2 linked regions of the Flavivirga spongiicola genome follow. Each later gene encodes a partner of the first gene's protein in a complex. Links are inferred from orthologs where the notes say so. Each region holds a gene or a part of one and is shown on either strand. Other genes may lie near its edges. The genes, in order: carB and carA.

The links.
Region 2: the proteins of carB (region 1) and carA are in contact, whole or in part, in a solved structure (PDB 1KEE), measured with the Escherichia coli proteins. The link is inferred for Flavivirga spongiicola from one-to-one orthologs.

Annotation. Positions count from the first base shown.
Region 1 is NZ_JAUOEO010000001.1:610,565-618,101, reverse strand. The notes cover bases 2,081-5,484. They hold carB (carbamoyl-phosphate synthase large subunit), read left to right. Parts: upstream 2,081-2,431; coding sequence 2,432-5,284; downstream 5,285-5,484. Other genes in these bases: rpmH (50S ribosomal protein L34), read left to right, coding at 2,157-2,318. In the rest of the region: Q4Q47_RS02305 (alpha/beta hydrolase), read left to right, coding at 1-133; Q4Q47_RS02300 (lytic transglycosylase domain-containing protein), read left to right, coding at 170-1,096; Q4Q47_RS02295 (tetratricopeptide repeat protein), read right to left, coding at 1,283-1,858; Q4Q47_RS02280 (T9SS type A sorting domain-containing protein), read left to right, coding at 5,552-7,537. UniProt on the Escherichia coli protein: Large subunit of the glutamine-dependent carbamoyl phosphate synthetase (CPSase).
Region 2 is NZ_JAUOEO010000001.1:981,919-988,955, forward strand. Bases 4,134-7,037 are described here. They hold carA (glutamine-hydrolyzing carbamoyl-phosphate synthase small subunit), read right to left. Parts: upstream 6,186-7,037; coding sequence 5,082-6,185; downstream 4,134-5,081. Other genes in these bases: eno (phosphopyruvate hydratase), read right to left, coding at 4,134-4,712; rplQ (50S ribosomal protein L17), read right to left, coding at 6,386-6,859; Q4Q47_RS03660 (DNA-directed RNA polymerase subunit alpha), read right to left, coding at 6,997-7,037. Outside these bases: Q4Q47_RS03630 (glycoside hydrolase family 16 protein), read left to right, coding at 1-706; Q4Q47_RS03635 (dimethylarginine dimethylaminohydrolase family protein), read right to left, coding at 891-1,805; Q4Q47_RS03640 (citrate synthase), read right to left, coding at 1,958-3,244; more of eno, read right to left, coding at 3,420-4,133. UniProt on the Escherichia coli protein: Small subunit of the glutamine-dependent carbamoyl phosphate synthetase (CPSase).

The sequences.
Region 1 (7,537 bases):
AGATAAGGACGCCGTGTTTCCTATTAAGAATATAACAAATTGTATCACCATAAAAAATGGGACACATATTATGATTATAAATAAATATAAATGGTTTAATGAGAATTTACCACATATAATTTTAGAAAACTAAATAAAAAATTTTACCTTTAAGCAAAACTTATTAAAAATGAAGATAGCACAGAAACTATTAGCGTTTGTGGGATTATTAAGTTTGTCAGCCCTATTTATTTATGCCTTACAAGACGCTCCAACGGATGAAAATTTTGAAAAAAAATTAATTAATGATTATAACGTTTATGCATTACAAGTCCCAGATGATTTAAATTTTGCTGGTGAACCAGTGCCGCTTAAAAATCCTGATATTTTAGAGCGAATGGATAGAGAATTATTAGTTAATACGTATTGGCAATCTAACGGATTGTTGATGTTTAAACGTGCCAAAAAGTATTTCCCAATTATAGAACCTATTTTAAAAAAACACGGTATTCCTGACGATTTTAAATATTTAGCAGTTATAGAAAGTGGTTTAACAAATGCAGTGTCTCCGGCCGGAGCTAGAGGTGTTTGGCAAATTATGAAAGTTACAGGTAAAGAAAATGGTTTAGAAGTTAATGCAAATGTTGACGAACGCTATCATTTAGAAAAAGCGACCGAGGTCGCATGCAAATATTTATTAAAATCTAAAAAGAGATTAGGTTCATGGACATTAGCAGCAGCAGCATATAATGCTGGTAATGCAGGTGTTTCTAGAAAATTAAAAGAGCAAAATGTTTCTAGTTACTATGATTTACTACTTATTGAGGAAACGGGGCGTTATATATTTAGAATAGTGGCATTAAAAGAAATTTTATCAAACCCTGCTAAATATGGTTTTAATTTTAGAGAAAAGGATTTATATAATAATGTTCCTACGTATAAAGTTACGGTAGATACAGCGGTAACCGATTTTTCTAAATTTGCAGAAGGATTTGATATTAATTACAAAATATTAAAACTTCATAACCCTTGGTTACGAGAATCACATTTAAATAATAAAACAAAAAAGTTATATACAATTGATATACCTAAAAAGGGGTATTATGATGTACAATAACTACTAAGCCATGGACTGTTCATAGGTTTGTTTGGCAGACAGACTGAAAGTCTGCTTCGTGAAATGAGGAATATCATTTGAGAATTCACTATAATGAATTTGTAATTAGTGGCAGAAAATTTTTTAGAAACTGAAAGCGAAATAGACTAAAGTACACAGTTTTAACTAAATTTGAAACCAATAATATTACCCTCTTCTTTTCTGTGATCTTAAAGAACCACCACTACCATAATGTTGATTAGGCATTTGTGAACGTTTCATATTTTGTTTCATCATTTTTATCTGATCAGTCAGCATACCCTGTTTATCTAGTTTTTGAGCTTCAGATAGTAGTTTTTGAGCTTCCTGCTTTCTACGTTTAGAAAAGGCAATACCAGATAAATTTAATTTTGCCATGGCCAAATCATGATCCATAGATAATCCTAAAGAAATAGCCTTTTTAAAATATTTTTCGGCGTCATTCATATTACTTTGGGATACCATAATACCATGCAAATAATTATAATACCCTTGCTGTTTTTTTACAAGAGCAGATTCAGGATTTTTAATTTTGTTAAGCCATTTTTTTGCGCCGTCAAAATCTTGTTTACGTAATCTTAAAAAAGCTAATAAAATAAACTCATTTTTAAAATAAAGGAATACAAAAATTAAAGAGAGGAGTATAAGCATTATACCATTGCCTATGTAACCTTCAGTAAATTGATATACAGCATAAGCAATGATGCCAGCTGCTATAATTAGTTTTATAATTTTATTGTACATTTTAATAAGTTTACAATGTGAATAGACGCTATTTTTATATGTAAATAAGGTCTTTTATGTTTTAGATTGCAAAGAAACTAAATTTTTATTAAAAGTAACTCATAGATATTTAACAAAAAGGGAGTGATTAGCCCAAAGAAACAAAGGTGTGGCCGGAATATTTTAATCAAAAAAATAATTAAAAAATATTTTTTTAAAAATGGTTTGCAAAGTAATAAAGGCTTTGTATATTTGCCCTCGGTTTTGGAGGATGCCCAAACTATAGAAAAATACAATTCAGATTTAAAGATACAAGATAATGAGTAAAAGAACATTTCAGCCTTCTAAAAGAAAGAGAAGAAACAAACACGGTTTCAGAGAAAGAATGGCTTCTGTCAATGGTAGAAAGGTATTAGCTCGTAGAAGAGCTAAAGGAAGAAAAAAAATATCTGTGTCATCTGAAACAAGACATAAAAAATAATGATTAACAATTGTTGATAATTTAAAGGTGTTACTTAAGTGTAACGCCTTTTTTTATATCTAATGAATATTATTTTTGTAACAAATTATATTACACGACATAACTAGTAAAAAATGCCAAAAAATTCAAATCTAAAATCGATACTAATTATTGGATCAGGTCCTATCGTTATTGGACAAGCATGTGAATTTGATTATTCGGGAACACAAGCTTTAAGATCACTTAGAGAAGATGGAATTGAAACCATTCTTATCAATTCTAATCCAGCAACAATTATGACTGACCCTTCTATGGCAGATCATGTTTATTTGCTTCCACTTAATACAAAATCGATTATTAAAATTTTAAAAGATCATCCACAAATTGATGCCGTTTTACCAACAATGGGAGGTCAAACAGCTTTAAATTTATGTATAGAAGCTGACGAAAAGGGTATTTGGAAAGATTTTGATGTTGAAATTATAGGAGTTGATATTGATGCTATAAATATTACGGAAGATAGGGAGCAATTTAGAGAATTGATGCTTAAAATAGGTATTCCGATGGCACCCCAAGCAACCGCGACATCTTATTTAAAAGGAAAAGAAATTGCTCAGGAATTTGGTTTTCCTTTAGTTATTAGAGCATCATATACCTTAGGAGGTGCAGGCGCATCTTTTGTACATAAACAAGAAGATTTTGATGAGTTGTTAACCCGTGGTTTGGAAATTTCTCCAATTCATGAGGTTATGATAGATAAGGCATTGATTGGCTGGAAAGAGTATGAATTAGAGTTACTTAGGGATGCTAATGATAATGTAGTCATTATATGTTCTATCGAGAACATGGATCCTATGGGGATTCATACAGGAGATTCTATTACAGTAGCTCCAGCTATGACATTAAGTGATAGAACCTACCAGAGAATGCGTGATATGGCCATCCATATGATGCGTAGTATTGGAGATTTTGCAGGTGGTTGTAATGTACAATTTGCCGTAAGTCCGGACGAAAAAGAGGATATTATTGCTATTGAAATTAATCCTCGTGTGTCACGTTCTTCAGCATTGGCAAGTAAAGCTACGGGATATCCAATTGCCAAGGTTGCTGCTAAACTAGCTATTGGTTATCATTTAGATGAATTAGAAAATCAAATTACAAAATCTACATCGGCTTTATTTGAACCTACTTTAGATTATGTGATTGTAAAAATACCACGTTGGAATTTTGATAAATTTGAAGGATCGGATAGAACTTTAGGTCTTCAAATGAAATCTGTAGGAGAAGTCATGGGAATCGGTCGGTCGTTCCAGGAAGCACTTCATAAAGCAACTCAGTCATTAGAAATTAAACGTAATGGACTTGGTGCCGACGGAAAAGAAAATAAGAATTACGACCAAATTATAGAGAAGCTTACTTATGCGTCTTGGGATCGTGTTTTTATTATTTATGATGCTATTAGAATGGGTATTCCATTAAGTCGAATTCATGAAATCACAAAAATTGATATGTGGTTCTTGAAGCAATACGAAGAATTACATTTCCTTAATAATGAAATTTCTACCTTCAATATTGATACTATAGAGAAAGATTTATTATTAGAAGCAAAACAAAAAGGCTATGGTGACAGACAAATAGCTCACATGTTGGGTTGTTTAGAAAGTCAGGTCTATAATAAGCGTGAAGCATTAGGTATTAATCGTGTTTACAAATTAGTTGATACTTGTGCTGCTGAGTTTAAAGCTAAAACACCATATTACTATTCAACGTTTGAAAGCGATATGGAAACAGCAGACGGTAAACGATATGCTGATAATGAAAGTATCGTTTCTGATAAAAAGAAAATTATTGTTTTAGGGTCTGGCCCAAATAGAATAGGACAGGGTATTGAGTTTGATTATTGTTGTGTACATGGTGTTTTGGCAGCTGCAGAATGTGGATACGAAACAATCATGATTAACTGCAACCCTGAAACCGTTTCAACAGATTTTGATACCGCCGATAAATTATATTTTGAACCTGTTTTTTGGGAACATATTTACGATATCATCAAGCATGAGAAACCAGAAGGGGTTATTGTGCAATTAGGAGGGCAAACTGCTCTAAAACTTGCAGAAAAACTATCGAGATATGGTGTTAAGATATTAGGAACTAGTTTTGAATCTCTTGATTTAGCAGAAGATAGAGGGTTGTTCTCTAATCTATTAAAAGAGAATAATATTCCTTATCCACAGTTTGATATTGCTACGACAGCAGACGAAGCGTCGGCTATTGCAGATGTATTAGACTTTCCAATTTTAGTACGTCCTTCATACGTACTTGGAGGCCAAGGTATGAAGATTGTTATCAACAAAGAAGAATTAGAAAAACATGTGGTTGACCTGTTAAGTAGAATGCCTGGGAATCAGTTACTGCTAGATCATTATTTAGATGGTGCTATTGAAGCTGAAGCCGATGCGATTTGTGATGGAGAAAATGTTTATATTATTGGTATCATGGAACATATTGAACCATGTGGAATTCATTCTGGAGATAGTAATTCATTATTACCACCTTTTAACTTAGGGGATTTGGTAATGCAACAAATAATAGATCATACTAAAAAAATTGCTTTAGCATTAAACACTGTAGGACTCATAAATATCCAATTTGCAATTAAAGATGATACGGTTTACATCATTGAAGCCAACCCTAGAGCTTCTAGAACAGTTCCTTTTATAGCAAAAGCATACGGTGAACCCTATGTGAATTATGCAACTAAAGTGATGTTAGGTGAAAAGAAAATCAAAGATTTTGATTTTAAACCTGAATTAGATGGTTATGCTATTAAGCAACCCGTGTTCTCATTTAATAAATTTCCTAATGTTAATAAGAAATTAGGACCGGAAATGAAAAGCACCGGAGAAAGCATCTTGTTCATTGACAGTTTAAAGGATGATGAATTCTACGATTTGTATTCCAGACGGAAAATGTATTTAAGTAAATAATAAAAAAATGCCGCTTTAAGCGGCATTTTTTTATTTAGGAATGGTCTCATTTACGAAAGTTCTATAATGATATTTCATTGTAATTAAAGCGAACTTTGGTTTTATCAAATTTTTAATGTAAAGAATCTGAGATTTGATGAATATGCCTGTTAACTCTATAAATTGAAATATAAAAATGTATTTCATCGATTTTACAGTTATTTCATATATTTTAAATGTAATAATCTAATATATTCGTTAAGCCTAATTCAATAAAACCCAAATCGTATGAGAACAAACTATTGCTTTTTGTTAATAGTTTTCACTATTCTTTTTTTTAGTTTCAGCGTTAGTGGACAAACACTTAAACCTTTAAGCTCGTCTAATAATTCAGAAAAAGAAATTCCTGAAGTTAAAGACAATGCAATTAATCCTGATTTTTGTGGAACGGATTTCTTTCATAATAAAAAAATGAAAAATGATGCGCAATATAAAGCGCGTCATAAACAAACCATTCAATCTATACAAAGGGTTGGTAATCAACAGAAAAGATCAGTTAATGGTATTATGCAAGTACCGGTAGTTGTCCATGTTATGCATAAAGGAGAAGCAGTAGGGACGGGTACTAATATTTCTGATGAAGATGTAAGAAGAGGTATTAAATATTTAAATAATTATTGGAGAAAAATAGCAGATTCGAAAGGCAATGGAGACGGTGTGGATATGAAAATTGAATTTGCTTTAGCTATACAGGATGAAAGTGGAAACTGTACAAATGGGATAGACCGTGTAGATATGAGCGGCGTTCCTGCTTATGTTAGTGATGGTGTTAACAGTGAAGAATCTGGAGGTATAGACGATTATTCATCTGGAGGAGGCGTAAATTCCCTTAAAGAATATAGTATCTGGAACCCTACAAAATACTATAATGTTTGGATAGTTGATGAAATCGATAATAATAATTGTTATAGCGGAGGTTCATATACTGGTGGCTATGCTTATTTTGCGTCTGCTCATGGAAGACCTTATGACGGTTCGGTTGTTTTAATTTGTTCTTATTTAAATGAATCTTCTTCTACATGGGCACATGAAATGGGGCATGCGTTTAATTTACCGCATACTTTTAATGGGGATGATCCAGATACTAATACATGTGGTGATGATGGCATTACTGATACACCAGAGCATGTTAGGACTTCTGGAATAGACCCATCCATTTACCGTGATTGTGATAATAACGATGCTAATACCTGTGATCCTACATTTAATCAGGTGACAAATCCTGATACAGGATTTAGAAGAAATACAGGAACGCACCAAGATCATATGCACAATTATATGGATTATACCGGTTGCGCTACAGAATTTACCGGTGGACAAAGAGCGGTGGCTAGAGATGCGTTGAATGGGCGTCGAGCTTCTTTTCTAACAAGTCCTGCATTAACACCACCTGCAACGGCTACTGTTGATTTTATTTCTGAAGGAACAAGTATATGCTTGGGAAGTACATTAGCATTTACTGATGTATCTACTTGTACTCCAAACTCTTATACTAATGAAGGATATGATGATGTGACATTTCTCTGGACTTTTGATAATGGTGTAGACACTCCCTATACTTCTACAGACCAAAACCCAACCATTACTTTTAATAATTTAGGTACGTATGGTGTTACACTTTCAGTAACAAATCCACAGGGAAGAAAAAGTTTAACTAAAGCGGATCATATTATTGTTAGTTCGGCGACTGTTACAGGGGCATGCACTATTTCTAGCACTAATAATGATGGTAATTTTAATAATGGAGTTACCAATATTTCTTTTAATACTTTAAATAATATGACAACTACTTTTATTCCTGATAATGCTTTGCAGGACTTTATTTGTATTAAAAGTACAGCGGTTAATGTAGGTACTACTTATGATTTAAATGTTAATTATAAGTCTAGACCCGGTGGGGGGCAATATTTAGAGGTTTGGATTGATTGGGACAATAGTGGGAGTTTTGATACATCTAATAGCAACGGTATTAATGAAAAAGTTCTAGCGGATAATATTGCAGAAAATAGTAGTGGGCAACCATCGGTTAGTGTGACGCCTCCTGATACTGCTGTTCGTAATACCATATTAAGAATGCGCGTTATTTCAGAATATGATAAATCTCCTGTTATGTGTGGAAACGGCCGGGCACAACGTGCAGATGATTATGGTGTTTATGTAAGCAATGGTATTTTGAGTACTACCGACTTATCCAAATCTGATAATAGATTCAAG
Region 2 (7,037 bases), 370 kb from region 1 along the record:
TTGGCGCATTATTTGGGAAGACCATTTTGATAACGCTAAGCTAGACACAACCAAATGGACTCGAATTCCACCTAATAATGCAGATTGGGGCAAACATATGACTAGTAATCAACAATGTTATTCTATTTCAAATGGAAACTTATTTTTAAAAGGGATTATCAACCAAGATACTTTGAACGATCCGAGACCTTTTTTAACAGGAGGTATATATAGCAAAGGTAAATTTGCATTTCAATACGGTAAGATTGAGATTCGTGCAAAACTTGAGAGTGCTCAAGGTGCTTGGCCCGCCATATGGATGTTAGCCGAACAAAAGAAATATGGTGCTTATCCAAGAAATGGAGAAATTGATATTATGGAACACCTTAATTTTGACGATATCATCTACCAAACAACACACTCCTATTACACATTAGAATTAAAACAAAAAGAAACACCACCGCACCATGGAACCACAAAAGTAGATACTTCCCGTTTTAATACTTATGGTCTGGAATGGTATCCAGATAAATTAGTATTTACTTTAAATGATGAAGAAACTTTTATATATCCAAGAGTAAAAGGGGTAGATTCGTCCCAATGGCCGTATGATCAACCCTTTTATGTTTTAATAGACCAACAACTTGGAGGGGCTTGGGTTGGTAAAGTGAACCCCGATAATCTACCGGTTCAAATGATTATAGACTTTGTAAAAGTTTATCAATAATTTCGTGTAAATAATACAATCAGAACTTCTATTTATAGTTTCACCAAATTAAAGTTAGGAATTGTTAACTCTACGTATGTGATAAATAAAAGCATCAAAAAAGTCCAGTTATTCAGTGCTTAGCACTGATTCCTATGAACATAAAAGTTCAAAATTTTAAGATTCTTTCTTATATATTCAGTATTTAATCCCGAATCAAAGGTAGTGTAGAGCAACGCAACAACCCTTCTTGTTTAGCTATTTCAGCATAAGGTACTTCTTCAACAGTAAATCCTTTTTCGCGCAGCCAAGTATTTAGTCGTGTAAAGGTTTTTTCTGAAATTATAACGTCTTCAGAAATGGAAAACACGTTACTATTCATATTATACATTTCATCCTTCGTGATTTCGAATATATTTTCCTTTCCAAAAAAGTCAACAAGCCATTCATATTCTTTTTCAACTAAAAAACCATTTTTATGTATAATGGCTTTATTTGTACCAATTGGCTGAAAACAACAATCTAAATGTAACGCATTATCTTTTGCAATGGTGTTAGACTTTCTAAGCTCAAACGATTTTACAATCTTATTAGGAAATAGTTCTTGAATGGCTATAACCGCGTCTGTATTTGTACGAGCTGTAATAATATCTGGATAATCTTTACCTGAATAGGTTCCTATAAAAATATAATCGTTCCACGGCATCACGTCTCCTCCTTCTACATGACACGCTTCTGGTAATATAATTCTCTTTTCTTTTTCAACTTGATCCCAAACATGCTTTATAGCTTTTACCTCTTCTTCCCTATTAGGTAAAATATTAGCTCGAATAATCTTATCTTCAATTACAAAAGCAATATCCCGTGAAAATATCTGATTGCAGTCTTTTATAACTTCTGGCCGGTATACCTTGACATCATATTTTTTAAAAACAGCAGCAACAGCTTCCATTTCTAAAACCATATCTTCTTCTTTTGGGTAAGTCCCGGCTATAACATGCTCGATACTTTTAGGGTCGTAGCAATCTTCAACTTTTGGAATTGGTCCATTACTTTGGGCTGTACCTAAAACAACGGCTCTTAATCTTGATGTTTCATTTTTAATATTTAATTCTAACATACTATAACCCTAAAAAGATATTTTATTATTAAGGAGGCAAAACTAATAATAATTAAACACTTTTTGAATTATTCTAAAAATATTACTCAAAAAAAAGAAAAGCTTCATAATTTTTTTATGAAGCTTAATAATAATACAAAAAGTATTAAAGTTTATCTTTTGTTAATAGGTATAAACTTTCTTTCTGTTTCACCAATATAAACCTGTCTAGGTCTTCCAATTGGTTCTTTACGTAAACGCATCTCTCTCCATTGTGCTATCCAACCAGGCAAACGTCCTAGAGCAAACATCACCGTAAACATATCTGTTGGTATTCCCATACCTCTATATATTATACCTGAATAAAAATCTACATTCGGGTATAATTTTCTATCTACAAAGTAAGGATCTTCCAATGCTTCTTTTTCAAGCCCTTTTGCAATATCTAAAATGGGGTCTTCAATTCCTAAATCTCCCAAAACTTCATCTGCTGCTTTTTTAATAATTCTAGCACGAGGATCGAAATTTTTATATACACGGTGCCCAAAGCCCATTAAACGGAAAGGATCGCTTTTATCTTTCGCTTTGGCCATATACTTTTTAGTATCACCGTCATCTTGTCTAATAGCTTCTAACATTTCTAATACAGCTTGATTAGCACCACCGTGAAGTGGCCCCCAAAGTGCAGAAATACCCGCAGAAAGTGAAGCAAATAACCCTGCATGAGATGAACCTACAATTCTTACTGTAGATGTAGAACAATTTTGTTCATGATCTGCATGTAATATTAACAACTTATCTAAAGCGTCTACTAAAATTTGGTTTTGTGTATATTCTCCATGAGGTTTTCTAAACATCATTTTCAAAATGTTTTCTACGTATCCTAAAGAATCATCTCCATAATCAAGTGGTAACCCCTGTTTTTTGCGAAGTGTCCAAGCAACTAATACTGGAAACTTTCCTAAAATCCTTACAACAGATTTATACATATCCTCCTCAGAATCTACATTTACCGAAGAAGGGTTAAATGCTGTTAAGGCACTTGTTAAAGATGATATAACTCCCATAGGATGTGCCGCTTTAGGAAAAGCATCTAAAATCTTTTTTACATCCTCATCAACAATCGATTCTGCTTTGATATCATTATGAAATTTATCATTTTGCTCTTTAGTAGGCAATTCTCCAAAAATTAAAAGATAAGCTACTTCCAAAAAATCAGCTTTTTCTGCTAGTTCTTCAATAGAATAACCTCTGTACCTTAAAATACCTTTTTCACCATCTAAAAATGTAATGGCGCTTTCACAAGAACCTGTATTTTTATACCCAGGATCTATAGTTATTACTCCTCCGGTAGTCCCTCTAAGTTTTGTAATATCTATAGCTACCTCGTTTTCTGTTCCTTCTACTAAAGGGAATTCATTTTTTTGACCGTTAATTTCTATGAAAGCAGTATTTGCCATATTTTTAAGTGAATTTATATTTGTTATGCGGAACGCTAAATTACGAAATATCGACCTATTTTTAAAGCTTATCACGAACGAATTAATCAATTTGAATATTATTAAAATTGATGCTAAATAAAAAAGCGATTGTTGAAAATAACAATCGCTTTTTGAATAAAATATAATCGCTTCTTTATTTTATTTTAAATGCTTTTTCTTGAGGAAAATAAGCAACTGATCCTAACTCTTCTTCAATACGAAGTAACTGATTGTATTTAGCCATACGATCACTACGAGACGCAGAACCTGTTTTAATTTGCCCAGTATTTAAAGCAACTGCTAGATCTGCAATCGTGTTATCTTCAGTTTCTCCAGAACGGTGAGACATTACAGACGTATAACCTGCATTATGTGCCATGTTAACAGCAGCAATCGTTTCTGTTAATGTTCCAATTTGATTTACTTTAATAAGGATCGAATTTGCGATGCTTTCATCAATACCACGCGATAAACGTTCTACATTAGTTACAAATAAATCATCTCCTACTAACTGCACTTTATCACCGACTAATTCTGTTAAGTATTTCCAACCATCCCAATCGTTTTCATCCATACCATCTTCAATAGAGATAATTGGATACTTAGCTACTAATTCTGCTAAGTAATCGGCTTGCTCTTTACTTGTTCTTACGACACCTGTATCTCCTTCAAATTTTTTGTAATCGTATTGTCCATTTTCATAGAATTCAGCAGAAGCGCAATCTAAAGCGATTTTAACTTCATCACCAAATTTATATCCAGCATTTTCAACTGCTTTTGCAATAGTTTCCAGGGCATCCTCTGTTCCTCCTGCTAAATTTGGTGCAAACCCACCTTCATCTCCGACTGCAGTACTTAAATTTCTATCATGTAAAACCTTTTTAAGGTTATGGAAAATTTCAGTTCCCATTTGCATGGCATGTGTGAAATTTTTAGCTTTTACAGGCATAATCATAAACTCTTGAAATGCAATAGGTGCATCACTGTGAGATCCTCCGTTAATGATATTCATCATCGGTAATGGCAATGTATTGGCAGAAACACCACCTACATAGCGATATAACGGTAAACCTAACTCTCCTGCAGCAGCTTTTGCCACAGCTAAAGAAACTCCTAAAATAGCATTAGCTCCTAATTTTGATTTATTTGGTGTACCATCCAAATCAATCATTATTTGATCGATTAAATTTTGTTCGAATACAGAAACTCCTAATAATTCTTCAGCAATAATAGAATTTACGTTCTCTACTGCTTTAGTAACACCTTTTCCCATATAGGCACTACCTCCATCACGTAATTCTACAGCTTCATGTTCTCCAGTCGATGCGCCAGATGGTACGGCAGCTCTTCCCAATACATCATTTTCAGTTACTACATCTACTTCAACGGTAGGGTTACCTCTTGAATCTAGAATTTGTCTTGCGTGGATATTAATTATTATACTCATAATTAGTTATTTTTAAACTTTTAATACTTCAAATTTACGGTTAAATCTTGTTTGTTTTAAGATGTTTTTGAAGAAATACTCAAAAGGACATCTATAACGTTTTAGTAAAACAAAAGAGCTATTCGGTATTACTTTTTATCAACTTTAAAGTCATCTAAATCATTTCGAAAAGTTCTTTAATTTTTAGATTCCCACGTTATTCAATGTTTTACATTTTACAATAATGAATTTATGAATCTCTGATTTTACTGAAACAAGTTCAGCACAAACGCGAGAATGGTAATTTCAACTGAAACCTCAATGTAAACCATCTAGGTTTTTTTCTAAAATAAAGCCTCAAAAAATATTTTTTGAGGCTTTTTACGTGATTTATTTTTTGATATTTTCAATGAACTGGTCAAAAAGATATGACGAATCATGTGGTCCAGGACTTGCTTCAGGGTGATATTGTACCGAAAAACAATTTTTGTTTTTCATAGCTAATCCTGCAACGGTATGATCGTTTAAATGGACATGTGTTACCTGTAAATCTGAATTTGCTTCAGACTCTTCTCTATTTACCGCAAATCCATGATTTTGAGAAGTGATCTCCCCTTTTCCAGTCACTAGGTTCTTTACAGGGTGATTGATCCCCCTATGACCGTTGTGCATTTTATAGGTAGATATACCATTGGCTCTAGCGATAACCTGATGTCCTAAACAAATACCAAACAAAGGCAAATCTCTTTTTATAATTTCCTTTGCCAAATTCTGTGCTTCAATTAATGGCTCAGGGTCTCCTGGACCATTTGATAGAAAGTATCCATCTGGTTTAAAAGCTTCTAGATCTTCAAACTTAGCATTATATGGGAACACTTTTATGTAAGCGTCTCTACTTGCTATATTTCGTAAGATATTCTTCTTTATTCCTATATCCAAAGCCGCCACTTTATAAGTTGCATTCTCATCTCCAAAATAATAAGGTTCTTTAGTAGACACTTTTGATGCTAATTCTAAACCTTCCATGTTTGGAACTTCTGCCAATTGTTTCTTCAAACCTTCAATATTATCAACCTCTGTAGAAATAACAGCATTCATTGCTCCATGATCTCTAATATAGCTCACTAAAGCCCGGGTATCAACATCAGAAATGGCTAACAAATTGTTTTTATCTAAAAATTCTTCTAAAGAACCTTCAGAATCAACTCTAGAATAAACATAACTGAAGTTTTTACAAATTAACCCTGCAATTTTAATAGAATCGGATTCTACTTCATCTGTATTCGTTCCGTAGTTACCAATATGCGCATTGGTAGTCACCATTAATTGACCAAAGTAAGATGGGTCCGTAAAAATCTCTTGATAACCGGTCATACCCGTGTTAAAACATACTTCACCAAAAGATGTTCCTTGCTTGTTTCCCACTGCTTTACCGTAAAAAATAGTACCATCTGCTAGAAGAATGATCGCTTTTTGTCGTTTTTGATATTTCATTTTACTCTTTTACATGTTTCATAACTTTATGCGTAATCTCAACTTAAACTTTCAATTTATAAAAAAGCTCAATACATAAAGTTTCATATTCAATTGATGAGATTCCCACCTGCGTGGGAACTTTGGGTTTTACAAAATTGCATAAAAAAAAGGATAAACTAAAATAGTTTATCCTTAATATTTTAAATGCTTATTAACATTTATTCTTCTTCGTTTGTTGCTTTAGTTTCAACAACCGGAGCAGCGGCAGGTTTAGAACCACCTCTTCTACTTCTTCTTGTTGTTTTCTTAGGCTTCTTATCTGCATTGTAAATTTCGTTGTAATCTACAAGTTCTATCATAGCCATATCTGCATTATCTCCTAAACGATTACCAAGCTTAATAATTCTTGTATAACCTCCAGGGCGATCAGCAACTTTAGCTGCAACATCCCTAAACAATTCAGCAACTGCCTCTTTTTGTCTAAGACGAGCCATCACAATACGTCTGTTGTGTGTGGTATCTTCCTTAGATTTTGTAATCATTGGCTCAACAAATTGTTTTAAAGCTTTTGCTTTAGCAACTGTTGTATTAATACGTTTGTGTTCTATTAAAGAACAAGCCATATTTGCCAACATTGATTTTCTGTGAGCAGTTTTTCTACCTAAATGATTGAATTTTTTTCCGTGTCTCATGACTTTTGTTTATCATCTTGCTACCAAACTCATTTAATAGAGGAGCAAAATATGATTAATTAATTTAATTTTTAGAATAGCGTTTTCAAGTATTTACGACTGAAATCAAAAATCATCAATCGTTAATCTAAAATTCTCTAGTCTTTATCTAATTTATATTTACTTAAATCCATTCCAA